DNA from 3 places in the Amycolatopsis sp. NPDC114478 genome. Region 1 is predicted to be linked to each of the others. Evidence: riboswitches for the same ligand, from Rfam matches in the RefSeq annotation. Region 1 holds a riboswitch; each other region holds the start of a gene.
The links. Region 1 has a riboswitch for S-adenosylmethionine ahead of ACZ7OH_RS22340 (aminotransferase class V-fold PLP-dependent enzyme). Riboswitches for the same ligand answer to the same signal wherever they lie in the genome.
Positions count from the first base shown of each region.

Region 1 (2,191 bases):
GGAGCGCGGATCGGTGCTGCTGGGTCTGGCTGCGTGGCCCGACCGGGTGAGCTGGCCCGTCCGAGGCGCGAGTCGGCGCTGCTAGCTGCGGCTGCGCAGCCCCCGCCGCATGAGCTGAGCCGCCAAGCGCGCGGCCGCCGCACCCTGCGCGGCCCCCTGAACCGCGCCTTGTCCGGTCCCTGTCCACTCTCCGCGCCGACCTGGTGATCTTTTCCCGCAAGGGTGATCTTCCCCGTCCGGAATCTTCCCAATGATCCAACCTTTGGCCTACTCTCCGCCCGATCCGGTTAGTTCGAATGGGTGAGCGTTAAGCCAAAGGAGTACGCACGGTGACGAAACTGCACACTCGCCGGACGGTTCTCGCCGTCGCGATGACCGCGGCCCTCGGCTTGCTCGGCGCGCCGGCCGCGATCGCCGAGGTGGCTCCGTTCCCGGCACTCGCCCTGCCGTTCAAGGCCGGTCAGCAGGTCTACTCCGCCGGCATCCACTCCGACGACGGCAGCACCGGCGTCAAGAACGCCATCGACTTCAGCCCGGCCGACCGGACCGTGCGCGCACCTCTGGCCGGGACCGTCCACCTGCAGCACTGCGCCGGTGGCGACTGGGTCACCATCGACCACGCCGGCGGCTGGCGGACCGGGTACTACCACATGGAAGGCATCAAGGTCACCGACGGTGAGCACGTCGAGGCCGGGACCGTCCTCGGGTCGACCGGCAACGCGCTCCCGTGCGGCGGCAGCAGCACCGGCGCCCACGTGCACTTCACGCTCTGGACCGTGCCCGACGCCGCGAACTGGGACGGCAAGTCCTTCGCGGAGGTCTCGACGGCCGTCGCCCAGGCCGATGGCGAGCCCGTCGACGGCAAGACCATCGGTGGCTGGCGCTTCACCGCGGGAGCCGAGCAGTACACCGGCACCGCGACGCACCTCGCGGACAACGCCATCACGCAGCTCCCGGGACGGTTCCGCGCGAAGCTCTGAGGCCTCACCGTGTGTGAGCGGCGTCTCAGAATGTGAGGCGGGGGTTGGCCGCCGGCCGCGTTCTCGGTTACCTTCGGGCTCAGGTCATGAGTGCCAGCGCGAAGCCCCGGCTTGCTGGCCGGCAACCCTCCTACCGCGGTGGGGTGCCCCGGGTGAAGACCGGGCCGGTCGCGCCGTGCGACGGGCAAGCGCGGGCCCCTCGCCGGGGTCCCCCGGACCGCCGAGGAGGCACCGATGACTCTCGCCATCGACCGCACCAGCACGACCACCCTGGCCGCCGTCACCGCGAAAACCGTTGTCACGCAAGACATCCCGACCGTCGCGGGGGCCGCCCTGCGCGTCCCGCTCGTCACGGGCGAGACGATCGGCTACGCCAACCTCGACCACGCTGCGAGCGCCCCTTGTCTCGACGCCGTCCGCGCGAAGGTCGACGAATTCCTGCCCTGGTACGCCAGCGTCCACCGCGGCGCCGGCTTCGCGTCCCAGGTCTCCACCAAGCTCTACGAACGCACTCGCGACGTCCTTCGCCGTTTCGTCGACGCCCGCCGGACCGACACCGTCGTGTTCACCCGCAACACCACCGACTCCTTCAACCTGCTCGCCCGCAGCCTGCCGCGGCACACCACGGTGGTCGTCTTCGACACCGAGCACCACGCCGCGCTGCTGCCGTGGCAGGGCCCGAACGTCCGGCGGATCCCGACCCCGCGCACCCGCCTCGCGGCAGTGTCCGCTGTGGACGAAGCCCTCGCGGATGCCCCGCAGGGACCGCGATTGGTCGTCGTCACGGGAGCGTCCAATGTGACCGGTGAGCTGCTCCCCGTCGCCGAAATCGCCGCCGTGGCGCGCAGGCACGGCGCGCGCATCGCGCTCGACGCCGCCCAGCTCGCCCCGCACCGCCGGATCTCGATCAAGGACCTGGACGTCGACTACGTCGCCCTGTCCGGCCACAAGCTGTACGCGCCCTTCGGTGCGGGCGCCCTGATCGGGCGCGCCGACTGGCTGCGCGCCGCCCGGCCGTACCTCGCCGGCGGCGGCGCGACCAAGCTCGTCACCGAGGACGCCGTCGTCTGGAACACCGGGCCCGAGCGTCACGAAGCCGGCTCGCCCAACACCGTCGGCGTCTACGCGCTCGGCGTCGCGTGCGAAACCCTCGGCGAAAACTGGGCCGCGATCGCAAACCACGAGCAGGCCCTGCTCACCCGGCTGCGCAA
Region 1 is NZ_JBVKDO010000007.1:389,634-391,824, forward strand. Features, by position in the region: gene ACZ7OH_RS22330 (hypothetical protein) at 1-50, shown strand, start outside; gene ACZ7OH_RS22335 (M23 family metallopeptidase) at 330-980, shown strand; SAM riboswitch class IV at 1,063-1,177, shown strand; gene ACZ7OH_RS22340 (aminotransferase class V-fold PLP-dependent enzyme) at 1,215-2,191, shown strand, end outside.

Region 2 (2,191 bases), on a different contig from region 1:
GTAGATCTCCAGCCCCGGCTCTTCGGTGACGGCGACGGTCACCTCGTCGGTCAGCGACAGGGCCTGGAACACGGTCACCAGCTCGTGGTAACCGTCTTCGCGCAGGTCGTCGACCGCCAGGTGCAGGTTGACCTTGGCCGGGACCCGGACGGTGACTGGGGGCGGAACTACGGCGAGCACCCGACCAGCCTACGTGCCCGCGAAAACGCCCCGATGCGACGTGCGCATCGGGGCGTCTTCGAACTCGAGGTCAGGCCGCGACGCCCTGGGGGCCGCGAGCGGTGTGCGTCACGTGGCCGCCGCGCTCGGCGACCCACGCCAGGGCCGCGTCGGCGCGCTCGCCGCGGACGCCCAGGCGGAAGCGGCCGACCGGGGTGTCGCCGATCCGGGTCAGGCCGCCGCCGATGGTGGCGAACTCGACGTCGAACCGGCCCGCGGCCTCGGGCAGCAGCGCGCCGACCGACGCGAAGCCGACCAGCACGACGTCGACCGAGCGGTCGTAGCGCGCCGACTGCGCGCGGGTGGTCTCGATGGCGGGCAGCAGCGCCTGCGCGGTGCGGCTGGCCGGGTTCGAGATCAGGTCGAGCACGGTGCCGCGCTCGATGACCGTGCCGTCTTCGAGCACCGCGACGTCGTCGCAGACCCGGCGGACCACGCCGGCGTCCGGCGTCGTGATGACGACGGTGGTGCCGAGCTCGGAGCGGGCGCGGTCGAGCACGGTGAGCACCGAGCCGGCCTCCTCCGGGTCGATGCCGGCGGTCGGGTCGTCGGCCAGGAGCACGGCCGGCGCGGCCGCGAGGGCCTTGGCGACCGCGACGCGGCGGAGCTGACCCTCCGACAGCTCGCCCGGACGCTGCGTCGCGCGCTGCGTCAGGCCGACCAGGTCGAGCAGCGAGCCGACCCGGCTGCGGCGCTGCGGGCCGTCGACGCCGAGCTGCTCGAGCGGGGAAGCGATGTTGCCGGCGATGGTGCGCTCGGCGATCAGCTCCGGCTTGGTCGAGACGACACCGAGCTGACGGCGGATCTCGCGCAGGCGGCGGCCGTCGAGGGTGCCGGTGTTGAGGCCGTCGAGCCGCACGACGCCGCGGTCGGGCCGCTCCTGCAGCGCGATGCAACGGGCCAGGACGGACTTGCCGGACCCGGCCGGGCCGACCACGCCGAACAGCGAGCCGGCCTGGACGTCGACGCTCACGTCCCGCAGGGCGACGACCGAGTTTCCGTTGGTGGCAAAGGTTTTGGACAGGTTTTCGACGGTGATCACGAAGGCTCCAGAAAACGGGGTGCGCGCGGTGCGCGGCACCCGGCCGCAAGCAAAGTCCGTCCTGTGTGGACGGTGCGTGAAGAAGAGGTGGACCGGCTACGACAAGCTCAGTGGGAGCGTCGACATGCGGTCACGGAGCGGCGGCCTTCGTCGACTACGCGACGCCTGGTCAGGAGCAGGGGGCGAGCTACCCTCTTCATCGGAAACGGCCTCCATCGGTCCTGGCGGTAGCACCTGCCCTGCGGAGGGTGGTTGCTGCGACTTCGGCGAGCCAGGTCTCTCAGTCGCTCGGGATGGACGCTTCCGAGTAAAGCCGATCCCGAGGAGCGAAAGCAAGCCTGTTGGCCCAGATCACACGAGTGGAGGTGTCCGAATCGCGGGATCGCACGGCAAGAGGCGTATTTTCACCCGGCCGCGTTGACTTCCACTGTGGACCTGCTAACGGACCGCGGCGAGGCGGGCGAAGTCCTGCACGGCCAGCTGCTCACCGCGGGTCTTCGGGTCGATCCCGGCGGCCGCGAGCAGCTCGCCGGCCCGCTCGGCGGAGCCCGCCCAGCCGGCGAGCGCGGCGCGGAGGGTCTTCCTGCGTTGTGAGAAGGCGGCGTCGACGAGGCCGAAGAGCCGATCGCGGTCGTCCGACGCCGGAGCGTCACCGCGTTCGAAGGCGACGAGCGCCGAGTCGACGTTCGGCACCGGCCAGAACACCGACCGCGGCACGGCGGCGACCTTGCGCGCCGGGCCGTACCAGGCGAGCTTGACGCTGGGGACGCCGTAGATCCGGCTGCCGGGGCCGGCGGCCATCCGGTCGGCGACCTCGGTCTGCACCATGACCAGGCCCTTGGCGAGCGACGGCACCTCGGCGAGCAGGTGCAGCACGACCGGGACGGCGACGTTGTAGGGCAGGTTGGCGACGAGCGCGGTCGGCTCGCC
Region 2 is NZ_JBVKDO010000011.1:210,944-213,134, reverse strand. Features, by position in the region: gene ACZ7OH_RS28865 (4-(cytidine 5'-diphospho)-2-C-methyl-D-erythritol kinase) at 1-180, opposite strand, end outside; gene ACZ7OH_RS28860 (methionine ABC transporter ATP-binding protein) at 251-1,261, opposite strand; SAM riboswitch class I at 1,471-1,561, opposite strand; gene rsmA (16S rRNA (adenine(1518)-N(6)/adenine(1519)-N(6))-dimethyltransferase RsmA) at 1,700-2,191, opposite strand, start outside.
Region 2: it holds a riboswitch for S-adenosylmethionine, as region 1 does, so the genes downstream of both, ACZ7OH_RS28860 (methionine ABC transporter ATP-binding protein) here and ACZ7OH_RS22340 (aminotransferase class V-fold PLP-dependent enzyme) in region 1, are expected to answer to the same signal.

Region 3 (2,191 bases), on a different contig from region 1:
CACCGCCTTCTCCGCGACCGCGAAGCCCGTCACGTCGGCGCGGCCGCGGTGGTAGCGGCGGACCGCGTCGGCGTCGACCGTCCCGCCCGTGTCGGCCACCAGCTGGCTCGCCGCCGACGAGAGTTCTCGCAGGTCGGAGCCCACCGCGTCGATCAACGCGGCGACCCCCGCCGGGTCGATCTTGCCGCCCGCGCGGCGGATCTCGTGCCGCACGAACTGCTCGCGTTCCGCCGGCTTGGTCAGCTTCGGGCACTCCGTGACCTCGGCACCGGCCTTCTTCAGCGACGCGGGGAGCGTCTTGCCCGCCTTGCTGCGGCCGCCGCCGGTGTGGACGACGACCAGCACGATGCCGTCCGCGGGGTCCTTCAGGTACGACGCCACGGCGTCGGCCAGCTCCTGCGAGATGTCCTGCGCCGACTCCAGGACGATCACGCGGCCCTCGCTGAACAGCGACGGGCTGACAAGTTCGGCCAGCTCGGGGGCTGTGAGTTCGGACACCCGGACGCGGGTCAGCTCGGCCGTCGCGTCGATAGCGCGGGCGGCGGCGAGCGTCTCGCGGACGGCCCGCTCGATCAGCAGTTCTTCCTCGCCCAGCACCAGGTGCAGCGGGGCGGGGGCGGTGGCTTGCGCGGTCACCCGAGGATCCTCTCACTTGCGGTGTCGTGCGCCCTCTCCGGTGATGTCGGGCGGCCGGCATGGCACAGCGTGAGCGCCATGTCGTACGGTGTCCTCGAGGCGGCGCGCTCGTTCGCGCGCACCGACAACCGAATACCGCTCATCCAGAGGGGCAGAGGGAACGGCCCGACGAAGCCCCGGCAACCGGCGTACAGCCTGTCATCCCGCGATCGCGGGGTAGCTGACGACCACGGTGCCAATTCCGGCCCGCTTCGGCGGGGCAGATGAGGAAAGGAACCTCGCGATGACCGCAACCCTCGGCACGACCTCCACCACGAAGACCCCGGATCTCGGTCCCGCCGTCGAACTGGTGTCGAAGGAAGAGGGTCACCGGCAGCCGCTCGCCCCGGAGTTCGTCTCCGCCGAGGACTTCTCGCCGCTCGAGGTCGCCTACGACTTCGGCCGCGTCCGCCGCGAAGACATCGAGGCCGGCCCCAAGAACATCTGGCGCTACAAGAAGCTCCTCCCGGTTCCGTCCAACGTCGAAGAGATCCCGAACACCGAGCCCGGCGCGACCCGGCTGATCCGCGCCGACCGCCTGGCCAAGGAACTCGGCCTCAAGCGCGTGTGGGTCAAGGACGACACCGGCAACCCGACGCACTCGTTCAAGGACCGCGTCGTCGCCGTCGCGCTGGCCGCGGCCCGCGAGTTCGGGTTCGAGGTGCTCGCGTGTCCGTCGACCGGCAACCTGGCCAACGCGACGGCCGCCGCCGCGGCCCGCGCCGGCTGGCGGTCGGTCGTGCTGATCCCCAAGACCCTCGAGCGCGCCAAGATCCTCACCACCGCGGTGTACGACGGCGACCTGATCGCCGTCGACGGCAACTACGACGACGTCAACCGCCTCGCCACCGAGCTGGCCGGTGAGCACCCGAAGTGGGCGTTCGTGAACGTGAACGTCCGGCCGTACTACTCCGAGGGCTCGAAGACGCTGGCCTACGAGGTCGCCGAGCAGCTCGGCTGGCGCATCCCGCCGCAGATCGTCGTGCCGATCGCCTCCGGTTCGCAGCTGACGAAGGTGGACAAGGGTTTCCGCGAGCTGGGTCAGCTCGGTCTCGTGGACGCCAGCCCGTACAAGGTGTTCGGCGCGCAGGCGACCGGCTGCTCGCCGGTGTCGGCCGCCTTCCGCGCCGGCCAGGACGTGGTCCAGCCGGTGAAGCCGGACACGATCGCCCGCTCGCTGGCGATCGGCAACCCGGCCGACGGCCCGTACGTCCTCGACATCGTCAACCGCACCGGCGGCGCGATCGAGGACGTCACCGACGAAGAGGTCGTCGAGGGCATCCGGCTGCTGGCCCGCACCGAGGGCATCTTCACCGAGACCGCCGGCGGGGTCACCGTGGCGACGGCGAAGAAGCTGGTCGAGACGGGCAAGCTCGACCCGGACGCCGAGACGGTCCTCCTGATCACCGGCGACGGCCTCAAGACCCTCGACGCGGTCGAGAACCACATCGGCCCGAAGGCGACCGTGCCGGCGTCCGCCAAGGCCGTGAACGAGGCGCTCGGCTACTGACGTCCA
Region 3 is NZ_JBVKDO010000017.1:202,639-204,829, reverse strand. Features, by position in the region: gene holA (DNA polymerase III subunit delta) at 1-636, opposite strand, end outside; SAM riboswitch class I at 773-906, shown strand; gene thrC (threonine synthase) at 920-2,185, shown strand.
Region 3: it holds a riboswitch for S-adenosylmethionine, as region 1 does, so the genes downstream of both, thrC (threonine synthase) here and ACZ7OH_RS22340 (aminotransferase class V-fold PLP-dependent enzyme) in region 1, are expected to answer to the same signal.